4 regions of the Klebsiella sp. PK01 genome follow, and region 3 is predicted to be linked to each of the others. Evidence: predicted binding sites of a transcription regulator. Region 3 holds the regulator's gene; each other region holds the start of a gene.
What was found. The regulator LexA, encoded in region 3, represses DNA repair genes until DNA is damaged. The targets are predictions, from matches to a motif close to TNCTGTATGTACATACAGNA.

Region 1: a site for LexA is predicted at 1,712-1,731, ahead of sulA (SOS-induced cell division inhibitor SulA). Genes of this name have one in related genera too.
Region 2: a site for LexA is predicted at 1,977-1,996, ahead of AC22LX_RS00125 (metal-dependent hydrolase). Genes of this name have one in related genera too.
Region 4: a site for LexA is predicted at 1,235-1,254, ahead of dinB (DNA polymerase IV). Genes of this name have one in related genera too.

What each region holds. Positions count from the first base shown of each region.
Region 1 covers NZ_JBYEZM010000007.1:38,298-41,410, reverse strand. The annotation lists gene ompA (porin OmpA) at 1-829, opposite strand, end outside; gene sulA (SOS-induced cell division inhibitor SulA) at 1,182-1,691, opposite strand; partial or broken gene AC22LX_RS20515 (TfoX/Sxy family DNA transformation protein) at 2,142-2,765, shown strand; gene yccS (YccS family putative transporter) at 2,753-3,113, opposite strand, start outside.
Region 2 covers NZ_JBYEZM010000001.1:23,336-26,448, reverse strand. The annotation lists gene yciA (acyl-CoA thioester hydrolase YciA) at 94-492, shown strand; gene AC22LX_RS00135 (YniB family protein) at 526-1,062, opposite strand; gene hxpB (hexitol phosphatase HxpB) at 1,214-1,882, shown strand; gene AC22LX_RS00125 (metal-dependent hydrolase) at 2,010-2,600, shown strand; gene AC22LX_RS00120 (L-cystine transporter) at 2,734-3,113, shown strand, end outside.
Region 3 covers NZ_JBYEZM010000006.1:37,355-40,467, reverse strand. The annotation lists gene dinF (MATE family efflux transporter DinF) at 1-1,165, opposite strand, end outside; gene lexA (transcriptional repressor LexA) at 1,236-1,844, opposite strand; gene AC22LX_RS18985 (diacylglycerol kinase) at 1,967-2,335, opposite strand; gene plsB (glycerol-3-phosphate 1-O-acyltransferase PlsB) at 2,466-3,113, shown strand, end outside.
Region 4 covers NZ_JBYEZM010000004.1:41,588-44,700, reverse strand. The annotation lists gene AC22LX_RS13420 (GNAT family N-acetyltransferase) at 1-164, opposite strand, end outside; gene dinB (DNA polymerase IV) at 167-1,222, opposite strand; gene AC22LX_RS13410 (glycerophosphodiester phosphodiesterase family protein) at 1,381-2,241, shown strand; gene nqrM ((Na+)-NQR maturation NqrM) at 2,297-2,512, opposite strand; gene nqrF (NADH:ubiquinone reductase (Na(+)-transporting) subunit F) at 2,515-3,113, opposite strand, start outside.

The DNA.
Region 1 (3,113 bases), on a different contig from region 3:
GTTTCTGGTTGTACTGCTCGGAACCGATGCGGTCGGTGTAACCCAGAACAACTGCAGAACCGTCTTTCGGGTCCATGTTGCTCAGCTGGGTGTACAGCTGATCCAGAGCCTGCTGACCTTCTGGTTTCAGAGTTGCTTTGTTGAAGTTGAACAGTACGTCAGACTTCAGGGTGAAGGTCTTGGTGGTGACTTCTGGAGCCGGAGCCGGAGCCGGAGCTACAACCGGTGCATTGTCTTCCTGACCGAAACGGTAGGAAACACCAACGCTCAGCATGCCGTTGTCCGGACGAACGCCTACAGTGCCTGCGTCGCCGATGTTGTTAACCCACTGGTATTCCAGACGGGTAGCGATGTCACGGGTCATTGCCCACTCAACGCCGCCAGCGAATACTGGGGAAACGCCGGTGTCGTGGTTGTCGCCAGCGATGCTGTTGCTGGAGTCAGCGCGCCATACCATGCCGCCCAGACGGGTGTAGATGTCCAGATCGTCAGTGATCGGGTAACCCAGTTTAGCGGTCAGCTGAACGCCCTGAGCTTTGAATGCGCCGTTAACTTTGTCGCCTTTGTAAGGCATACGGCCCAGCCAGTCGTAACCCATTTCGAAACCGAGGTACGGGTTAACCTGATAACCACCGAACGCACCAGCGCCCAGCTGGCTTTCGTGGGTCGGGCCATTGTTGTTCAGGTTGCTGTTGTACCAGCCGGTGTCATGGAACTGGGACCAACCCAGTTTACCACCTGCATACCAGGTGTTATCTTTCGGAGCGGCCTGCGCTACGGTAGCGAAGCCAGCCAGTGCCACTGCAATCGCGATAGCTGTCTTTTTCATTTTTTGCGCCTCATTATCATCCAAAATTCGCCATGATGGTACATAAGACCTCACGGTTAAATCCTTCACCGGGGGCGTGACTCGTTGTTAACTATGCTGATACATGCAGCGTAAGCCGATCACCCCTGGCGATGTAAAGTCTACAACTTAGTTAGAAACTTACAAGTGTGAACTCGGTCAGGCATATGAAAAAAAAGGGTTGTATACACAATATTTAACAAATATGGTTAATTTGTGAACACGGTAAAAAGTCGCGAAACCGCACCACACCGGGATCTCTGTGAAATTAACCACTTTACGAGAATGGTTTTTGATGAGGCAAAAAAAATTCCAGGATTAATCCTAATTTCACTCAATGATATAAATTTGAGTGAATTTTTAGCCCACTTAATTGTCTCCCAGGCTGGCTTGTATTTCTCACCGGGCGCATGATAAAGCCCATCGCATGACCTTCTTCTGCGGCGAGCGCCAGGCGTTCATGCTCTTGTTCAGTAAGTTCATCCGTCAGCCAGCCAATAACCACGCTATAATTCCCGGTACGTAAAGCGCGAATCATCGATTCCAGAGTGTTGCAGGGCGACATCTGGTTAATTTGCATCACTTTTGATAGCGGCAGACCGGATGATTGTACCCATTCTTTACTCAGCTTCTGCTGCGGCGTGAGCCACAGTTGCCAGCGCGACTGCTGGCCCAACTGTTGTAATAAAGGTAGCAACAAAAGCTGCGTCATCATGGGTTGATCTTCGCGATAGACGATTTCACTAATCAGCCCAGTGGCTGAATGTTCGACGACGCTGTGCGAAGGGCGACGTACTGAAGCCGAAGTCAGTGGTGAACGATTTGCGTGAGCTGAAGTAAACATAGTCTATCTCGCCTGTGAGTTACTGTATGCATATACAGTATATCCACCAGGGGTTAACGTCAACCTCATTTTCCCACTTTTGCATATATTTTATGCACTCTACCCGGCTATGAATCAGAGCCGCGGCGACTTGTTTATATGAATTCACTGTCTCCATGCTGAAGCCGCAGGAGATATTTCCCTCTATTTATCTTTGCTTCACGGCTACCAGGCATGATGTCGATGGGGCCGATATGCTGTTTATCAATTAACATTGCTTAAGTATTCAGCGAGTCTCTGCAACACGATTTGCAGAATAACTTTTTCCTGAAAGCGCCTCGCAAAACGGCGAGCTGGTTGAAATGAAGCCAAAATTCATCTTGCTGCACAAAACGAACTCACTTATTTTCTTCAATAACGGATCCGTTAATAAAAATTACTTTTATATGCATGATTACTAAAGGAATGATCATGAAGAAACTATCAAAATTACGGTTCCTCCAGTTTCAGGAGTGCCTTTCTCCCTTAGGCAAAATCAGTAGCCGGCCTCTATTTGGCGGTTACAGTCTGGCGATAGACAATACCGTGTTTGCCATGGTGGCCGAAGGCGAAATCTATCTTAGAGTGTGTTAGCAAAGCGCAGAATATCGGGTCGAGCATCATAGCCCAATGTTAACTATGCGCAAAAATGGTCGGCCGGTAGCGCTAAAATATTACCGTATAGATGAAGCATTATGGCAGGACAGTAAAATGCTGTTTCACCTCTCGGAGCTGTCTTTGCATACGGCGCGTAGCGAAAAGCAGCATCAGCGTGATTCTGGCAGGCTAAAAGATTTGCCTAATATCAGTTTCCACATGGAATTGATGTTGATTCATGCCGGAATAACCGATGTGAAAATGCTGCGTACAATTGGTGCGGAAAAAAGCTGGTTAAAATTGAGGGAGCATAATAAAGGAATATCAATCAATGTCCTTGAGTCCCTGGCGGGCGCGATTGCCGGCACCCATTCCGCCGCGCTCCCGGCGCAGCGGCGCCAGGAGCTACGGGAGTGGGCTAATACGCAAGGGTACGGCGTGGAGGATTATTCTGGTTGACCGGCAATCCGGCGCTGCAGGCGACATATTTCCGGCAGCAGTGCGAGCAGTAGCCCAATCTGCTGCAGGACCAATGGTTCTTTGCTGTCGGCTCGCGGTTCCAGGTGTTGAATACGTGATTGCAGGTTGCTGAGCGCCTGCTGAACGCGCTGTTCGTCTGCGGGAGAATGATGCAGCGCATCATCGACGTAGCAGACGGCATCATCGAGTAACGCCAGTATTTCCGGCGTCGTCAGTTTCTCCCTGTGCGCCCCCAACGCGGAAATATAGCTGGTAAACGTATGGTTAAGGCACAGCAGGCGGAATGCGGTTTCACGCATTGTGTTGTCGGCTTTTGGCTCTGTGGAT
Region 2 (3,113 bases), on a different contig from region 3:
CGCCCGTACCGGCGGGCGTATTCCCCTATTCTCTCTGCGCCGTTTTCATAGTAGCATCGCGCCTGATCTCCTTTGACTAGTACAGAGTATAGAATGACAACAACAGATCTCGCCCCGAAGGGCGAATTGGTTTTACGCACCCTGGCCATGCCGGCGGATACCAACGCGAACGGCGATATTTTTGGCGGCTGGCTGATGTCGCAGATGGATATCGGCGGCGCGATTATGGCCAAAGAGATTGCCCGCGGCCGCGTTGTGACTGTCCGTGTTGATGGTATGACTTTTTTACGCCCGGTCGCCGTTGGCGATGTTGTGTGCTGCTATGCCCGCTGCGTAAAGCGCGGCAACACCTCAATCACTATTAATATTGAGGTATGGGTGAAAAAAGTATCGACGGAACCGCTGGGCCAGCGTTATAAGGCGACGGAAGCCTTGTTTATTTATGTGGCGGTAGACAATGAAGGCAAGCCGCGAGCGCTGCCTGCCGAGTAAGACATTGCCCGGCTTGCCGGGCAGATCTTCTGCTTAAAGAAAGCCAAGCAGCGAGAAGAAAATATAACCGATCACAATCACCACAATCGGCAGCACGTAAAGCGTGAAATACTGCTTCAGAATAGTATGACGCGGAACGACAATACGTTCGGCAAGCTGTTCGCGCGACAGGCCTTCCGCGCCTTTAGCCTGTTCCAGAATCAACTGATCCTCCACGCCTTCGCGTAAAAACTTCGCCTGGCGGGCCATCCGCGCGCCGGAAGCCTGCAACGCCATACCGACAAACACCAGCACGTAGATAATCCAGAAACCGATGTTCAACGCATGTTTGAACTCCGGCAGCGGCGAGTTGTACCAGAAGAAATTCAGGAACGGCGTATTGAAACGCACCATCTCAATCATCAGGTGGGCGAAATCCATCATCACCGCATCAATACCCGGTTTCTTTTCGCTATGCTCGTACATAAACTTCAGTACGGAAATCAGCGTAGACAGCACGGCTGGAATGAAGATGACCCATCCCAAAATGCGTTTAATGACCGCAATGCGTCCAGCTTGTTGATACGTCATGAGTTCCCCTTGTTTAAAACGCCAGACTCTCCATGCCGACATAGAGTCAGGTATAAGTCTATCTTCCGCAGCGAATTTCGCCTGCTTCAGCGCGGTATGATATACCATATGGACAATTTCGTTATCTACTTACGCCAATGGAGAGGAACTTATGTCAGCAAAGCGTCAGATTCTTGCCGCTATTTTCGATATGGATGGCCTGCTTATCGATTCAGAGCCGCTATGGGACCGCGCAGAGCTGGAGGTACTGGAAAGCCTCGGAGTGGATATTAGCCGCCGTGATGAATTACCTGACCTGCTGGGGCTGCGCATCGACCTGGTGGTCGATTTATGGTTTGCACAACAGCCCTGGCGCGGCCCGGACCGCGCGGAGGTAACCGCCAGTATTATCCGCCGGGCCATTCAGCTGGTCGAGGAGTCACGGCCGTTGCTGCCCGGCGTGCGTGAAGCCGTGGCGTTGTGTAAGGCCGAAGGACTAAAAATCGGCCTCGCCTCCGCGTCGCCGCTGCATATGCTGGAAAAAGTGCTGGAAATGTTTGAACTTCGCGACCAGTTCGACGCGCTGGCCTCAGCCGAACATCTGCCTTACAGCAAACCGCATCCCCAGGTTTATCTTGATTGCGCCGCGAAGCTTGGCGTCGCGCCAATGTCCTGCGTGGCGCTGGAGGATTCTGTTAACGGCATGATTGCCAGCAAAGCGGCGCGGATGCGCTCGATTGTGGTTCCGGAAGCAGAAAACAGCCGCGATCCGCGCTTCGTACTGGCCGATGTGAAACTGGCCTCTCTGCAGCAGCTGACGGTAGCAGACCTGCGCGGCTAAGCGACTTGCGCTGGCATTAATGTCGTCAAAATATGTCAACCTTGTGACAAAGAGTTACACCGTCACCTCTTCCGTATACTGTATAAAAACCCTATACTGTATGAATTGACAGTTTAGGGTTCTTATCATGACGGCGGAAGGCCACCTCTTCTTTTCTATCGCCTGTGCGGTATTTGCAAAAAATGCAGAATTAACCCCCGTGCTGGCGCAGGGGGACTGGTGGCATATCGTTCCTTCCGCCGTGCTGACCTGCCTGCTGCCCGATATCGACCATCCTAAATCTTTCCTCGGGCAGCGTTTAAGCTGGGTCTCAAAACCGGTAGCCCGCGCCTTTGGCCACCGGGGCTTTACCCACAGCCTGCTGGCGGTATTCGGCGCGCTGGCGCTGTTCTATCTAAAAGTGCCGGAGAGCTGGATAATCCCGGCCGATGCGCTGCAGGGTTTAGTGCTTGGCTACCTCAGCCATATACTCGCCGATATGCTCACCCCGGCCGGCGTACCGCTGCTGTGGCCTTGTCGCTGGCGGTTCCGTCTGCCGATCCTCGCGCCGCGCAAAGGCAATCAACTCGAGCGCGCGCTGTGCATGGCGCTGTTCATTTACGCCGTCTGGATGCCGCAAAGCATGGCCGAAAATAGCGCCGTGCGCTGGTCATCAAATATGATTAATTCGCTGCAAATAACCTTTAATCGTTTTATTAACCATCAGGCTGAACGATAAATACGCTAAATAATTTTTTGGTTATAACCCATTCCATTTGAGTATAAGAAAGCAATAAGGCCTTCTGCTACTCTTGGCGCCATAAGAGTTGGTTTCAGACCAACCCAGGTAACAAGATATCAGGAGAACGGGGATGAATTTTCCATTAATAGCGAACGTTGTCGTGTTCGCGGTTTTACTGTTTGCGCTGGCTCAAACCCGCCACAAACAGTGGAGCCTCGCTAAAAAAGTACTGGTCGGTCTCGTTATCGGCGTTATTTTTGGTCTTGGCCTGCAGCTGGTTTACGGCTCCGACAGTCAGGTTCTGAAAGATTCTATTCAGTGGTTCAATATCGTCGGTAACGGCTACGTGCAACTGCTGCAGATGATTGTCATGCCGCTGGTCTTCGCCTCCATTTTGAGCGCGGTGGCGCGCCTGCACAATGCATCACAGCTGGGGAAAATCAGTTTCCTGAGCATCGGTACGCTGCTGTTCACCACCCTAATCGCCGCGCTGGTCGGCGTGCTGGTGAC
Region 3 (3,113 bases):
CCACCGCCATGCTATTACGCATCTCCGCGCCGCGCGTCGCGCCGATAAACATGCCATCCAGCAGATAACACCAGACGCCAATCACCGGCAGGATCAACTGCCAGAACAGATAGCGGTCGGCCAGCTGCTGCAATGATGGGATAGAGGTCAATAGCGCGATGATATGCTCACCGGCCACGCTGTAGATTAACGCGAACGCCAGCGCGACCATTCCCGACTGCCGACAGGCCGCGCGCCAGACTTCCAGCAGTTGGCTACCGTCACGCGCGCCGTAAGCCTGCCCGGAATGGGCTTCGACGGCATAGGCAAAACCGTCCAGCGCGTAAGCGGTAAAGGTCAGCATGGTCATCAGTACCGCATTGACCGCCACCACGTCGCTGCCAAGACGGGCGCCGAAGACGGTGATGGCGCCAAAACAGAGCTGCAGTAGCAGCGAACGCAGCATGATGTCGCGATTAAGCGCCAGCAGGCGCCGCATATTGCCGCGCCAGGCTTCCTTCAACATGGCAAGCGTCACGCCGCGCAGCGCCAGCACCCGTTTCGCCATCAGCAGGCCGATGATAAAGGTAGCGTATTCCGACAACGCCGTCGCCAGTGCCGCCCCCTGCACGTTCATATGCAGCCCCATCACCAGCCACAGATCGAGCACGATATTCAGCAAGTTGCCGACCACCAGCAGGATCACCGGGGCGCGGGCGTACTGCACGCCAAGCAGCCACCCCAACAGCACCAGGTTGGCCAACGACGCCGGGGCGCTAAGCCAGCGGATTTCGAGGAACCGTCTGGCCTGCTCCAGTACCGCCTCGCTGCCGCCGACAATATGTAGCGCGAGGTCAATGAGCGGCATGCGGAACAGAACAATGAGCAGCCCGGCGGCCAGCGCCAGGATCAGCGGTTGCACCAGAGCGCGCGCCAGCCGCTGCGGATCTTTGGCGCCGTAGGCCTGAGCGGTTAAGCCAGTGGTGCTCATTCGCAGGAACAACAGCAGCATAAAGAGGAAACTGGTGGCCGTCGCGCCGACGGCGACGCCGCCAAGGTATACGGGGCTATCAAGATGGCCGACAACGGCGGTATCGACCAGCCCCAACAGCGGAACGGTAATGTTCGAGAAAATCATCGGTAGCGCGAGGCGCCACAGTGCTTTATCGGCGGCGTTGAGCAGCATGCAGAGGGACCAGACAGAGGAGGAACATCGCAGCGTCATGCATCATGATGACGCTGCGTTAGGACGGGAGTTACAGCCACTCACCGTTACGGATCACGCCGACGGCCAAACCTTCAATGGTGAAGCTCTGCTGGCGCAGATCGACGACGATCGGGGAAAACTCGCTATTTTCCGGCAGCAGTTCAACGACGTTGCCCTGCTTTTTCAGACGTTTTACGGTGACTTCTTCATCGATACGCGCGACGACGACCTGGCCGTTACGCACGTCCTGAGTTTTATGTACCGCCAGCAGATCGCCGTCTAGGATACCGATGTCTTTCATCGACATCCCGCTAACGCGCAGCAGGAAGTCGGCATTTGGTTTAAACATCGCCGGGTCAACCTGGTAGTGACCTTCAATATGCTGCTGCGCCAGCAGCGGTTCGCCTGCGGCGACGCGGCCGATCAGCGGCAGTCCGTGTTCTTCTTCCGTCAGCAGACGAATGCCGCGTGAAGCGCCGGAGACGATTTCAATCGCGCCTTTACGCGCCAGCGCTTTGAGGTGTTCTTCCGCCGCGTTTGGGGAACGGAACCCCAAGCGCTGAGCAATTTCCGCACGCGTCGGCGGCATGCCCGTTTGGCTGATGTGATCCCGGATGAGATCAAACACCTCTTGCTGCCTGGTCGTTAACGCTTTCATTCCGCCCCCTGGGTGTATATACAGTTATGCTGTGAGTATATACAGCTAATGGTGATTTTGGAACCACATATCATATAAAAATCAGGAGATTCTTTGCGTTTTGCGAGCGTTGCCGACAAGACTTAGCGGTAATGCGACCACAACAGCATAGTCCAGGTGATCAACGCGATGATTATCGCCAGCAGTACCGCCGCCGAGCCCATATCCTTGGCGCGCCCGGAAAGTTCATGATGCTCAGGCCCGATACGGTCAACCACCGCTTCAATCGCGCTGTTAAGAATTTCGACTATCATCACTAACAGGACCGAGCCAATGAGCAGGACTCGCGTAATGATATCGACATCCAGCCAGCAGGCTATCGCCACGGCTACAATGGCGGCGACGCCTTCCTGGCGGAAAGCGGCTTCGTTCACCCACGCCGCGCGGAAACCTTTCCAGGAATAACCTGCTGCTTTAATGATTCTGGTTAACCCAGTGGTATTATTGGCCATCAAAAAGAACCTTTTAATGTAAATGACGTCGCTGAGTGTACGTGTTTGCCGTGTGACAACGGAAATTTTGTACGCTTTCTGTTATTCTTGCCGCGCATTTGCATGATTAACCAGAGGCTTCACATCGTTTATGTCCGGCTGGCAACGAATTTACTATAAATTACTGAATTTACCATTACGGGTGCTGGTAAAAAGCAAGTCTATTCCGGCAGAACCTGCTCAGGAATTAGGGCTCGATACCTCGCGTCCGATAATGTACGTCTTGCCTTATAACTCCAAGGCGGACCTGCTGACCCTGCGCGCCCAGTGCCTGGCGCATGACTTACCCGACCCTTTTGAACCGCTGGAAATCGACGGCACCCTGCTGCCGCGCTACGTTTTCATCCACGGCGGCCCGCGCGTGTTTACCTACTACACGCCGAAAGAGGAGTCCATTAAGCTGTTCCACGACTACCTAGATCTGCACCGTAATCATCCCGATCTTGACGTGCAAATGGTGCCGGTCTCGGTGATGTTCGGCCGCGCCCCGGGTCGCGAAAAAGGCGAAGAGAATCCGCCGCTACGCATGCTTAACGGTATTCAGAAATTCTTCGCCGTCTCCTGGCTTGGCCGCGATAGCTTCGTGCGTTTCTCGCCTTCTGTCTCTCTGCGCCGCATGGCGGATGAGCACGGTACCGATAAAATCATCGCCCAGAAGCTGGCCCGCGTGGCGCGTATGCACTTCGCCCGTCAACGTCTGGCCGCCGTCGGCCCGCGTCTCCCTGCCCGCCAGGATCTG
Region 4 (3,113 bases), on a different contig from region 3:
TGCGAATCGGCAAGTTTCTGCCGCCAGCGGGATTCATCAACCTGCGCCCAGGCGGCAATTTGCGCGGGAGAATAATCCCGGCTGGCGGTCTCTCTCACCGCGCGCAAAAAAATGGCGCACAGCGCCGGAAAATCATCTTCTGAATACGCCCTGATCGTTAACATCGTTATAGTCCAAGCACCAGTTGTCGTTCGAGCTGTGGGTCGAGCAGCGTCACGTGTAACCCCACTAGCCGCACGCCGCGGCTGCCCCGACGTTCGAGCCAGGCGTTGCGCGCGGTCGCGATTAAATCCTCTTTGTTTAACCGCGGCCAGACGTGCTCCTGAGTAGTGAGCTGAAAATCGTTAAACTTCAGTTTAATGCCCTGACGCGCGATCAGTAGATCCGGTTTTACCTTCGCCAGACGACGTTCCAGCTCGGGATAGAGATTTTCGATAATCGCTTCGCAGTCCGACCACTCGTGAATATCTTCCGCCAGAGTGCGCTCGACGCCGACCGATTTGCGCTGACGATCGTTATGGATTTCGCGCTCGTCAATGCCGTGGCTGCGCTCCCACAGGATACGGCCAAACTTACCAAAGCGTTTAAGCAGCATCGCCAGATCGCTGTTCTGCACGTCGCCACAGGTACGCAGCCCCATATTTTCCAGCTTCGCCGCCGACACCTTCCCGACGCCGGGGATTTTCGCCAGCGGCAGAGACCGCACAAATTCCGCCACCTGGTGCGGGGCAATGACGAACTGGCCATTCGGCTTGTTCATATCTGAGGCAATTTTAGCGAGGAATTTTACCGGCGCCACGCCCGCCGAAGCGGTGAGATTCAGTTCACGCTCGATGGTCTGGCGGATCTCCTGGGCCATCAGCGTGGCAGAGCCGTGGCAGTGTACGCTGTCGCTCACGTCAAGGTAGGCTTCATCCAGCGACAGCGGCTCGATTAACGAGGTATAGCGGGAGAAAATTTCGCGGATGTGGTTCGAGGCTTCTTTGTAGGCATCAAAGCGCCCCGGCAGCAGCGTGAGGTGCGGACACAGTTTAAGCGCCGTCGCCGTCGGCATCGCGCTGCGCACGCCAAACTTACGCGCAGGATAGTTCGCGGTACTAATCACGCCACGCTGTACCCGACTGCCGCCAATGGCAATGGGGATATCGCGCAACGCCGGGTTGTCACGCATTTCCACCGCTGCGAAGAAGCAGTCCATATCGACATGGATAATTTTACGCATCGCCTTGCCCAACACTGTATACCCATACAGCATAGCAAAACTACGCGCAAATTTTATCTTTTTTTAATTCAACCGCCAAAAAAGCTGTTACAACATAAAAGTGAAACAAATCACCTTTATTTTCATACATTTAAATAATGAATCAGGAAGATACAATCATGAAGAAAATACTCACGGTACTCTGCCTGCTGGCGACCGGCAGCGCTTTTGCCAACCCGCAGTTGATTGCCCACCGCGGCGGTACCGGCGATGCGCCGGAAAATACCCTACCGGCCATCAAACTGGCGCTGGAAAACCACGCGCAGGCCATCTGGGTCACGGTACAGCTAAGCCGCGACGGCGTACCGGTGCTCTATCGCTCAAGCGATCTCTCCGCCCTGACCAACGCCGGGGGCAAGGTCTCAAGCTTAACCGCCGCCGAGCTGGCGAAAGTCGATGCTGGCTGGAAATGGGGCGATGACAGCCATCCGTGGCGCGGCAAGCAGGCCACGATCCCGACCTTACAAAGCGTGCTGCAGCAGTGGCCGCAGACCTTCTTCTACATCGATATAAAATCACCGGATGCCGATCCGGTGGTGATGGGCGAACGCCTGCTGGAGGTGTTAAAAAACACCCATAGCCTCGAGCGGGTGCGCGTTTATTCCACCGAAGACCGCTATATCGCCGCTCTGCCGCAACCAATCCCACGCTTTGTTAGCCGCAGCGAAACCCGAACCAGGCTTGCAAACGTTTCGCTCAGCCACCAGTGTCAGAAAGACAGCCAGCGCGATGGCGATAAGTGGTACGGGCTGGAACTGAAGCGCAAGGTGGAGGTAGTCGAGAAGTTTACCCTTGGTGAAGGCGTTTCTCCGGCGACGCTCACCTGGGATAAAGAGGCGATGGATTGCTTCCGCTCGCAGGGTCCGGCCCACATCATTTTCTTCGGTATCAATAGCGCGGAAGATTATCGTACGGCGAAAGAGCTGGGCGCCGACGGCGTGATGGTGGACTCTCCGGCGCAGGCGAAAAACTGGCAGTAAGATAAAAAAGGCCGCGAAAGCGGCCTGAAAACGCAAGCGTAGCGCCGTCGGCGCATTAGAGAATGCGCTGCTGCTGGCGCTGCGCCTCGCGGGCGAGACGTTTCTTACGCGCGTCGCACGGTTCCGGACAGTCGCAGACTTTCTCCAGCCCCAGCGAGGAGATCCCGCCGCAGCTGCCTTGAATACTCTTACGCTTCACCAGGTAGCCCAGGGACATGCCGAGGATCACCAGCGCAAAAATCACAAAGGTCGCGACAAATACCGTCCACATCATCAGCCTCCAAAGTCGTCGAGCATGATGTTCTCATCTTCGACGCCCAGGTCTTTGAGCATTTTAATCACCGCGGCGTTCATCACCGGCGGCCCGCACATATAGAACTCGCAATCTTCCGGCGCCGGATGGTCGCGCAGATAGTTTTCATACAGAACATTATGGATAAAGCCCGTATGCCCGGTCCAGTTATCTTCCGGCAGCGGATCGGAGAGCGCGACGTGGAAGGTAAAATTGGGGTTTTCACGCGCCAGCTGTTCAAACTCATCGTCATAGAACATTTCACGCAGCGAACGCGCGCCGTACCAGAAGCTGATTTTACGCGTGCTGTGCAGGCGCTTAAGCTGGTCAAAGATGTGCGAACGCATCGGCGCCATGCCCGCGCCGCCGCCGATAAACACCATCTCGGCGTCGGTCTCTTTGGCAAAGAACTCGCCAAACGGCCCGGAAATCGTCACCTTATCGCCAGGCTTCAGCGACCAGATATAGGACGACATTATCCCCGGCGGCGCATCCGGAACCTTCGGCGGCGGCGTGGCGATACGCACGTTGAGCATAATGATGCCCTCCTCTTCCGGATAGTTAGCCATCGAGTAGGCGC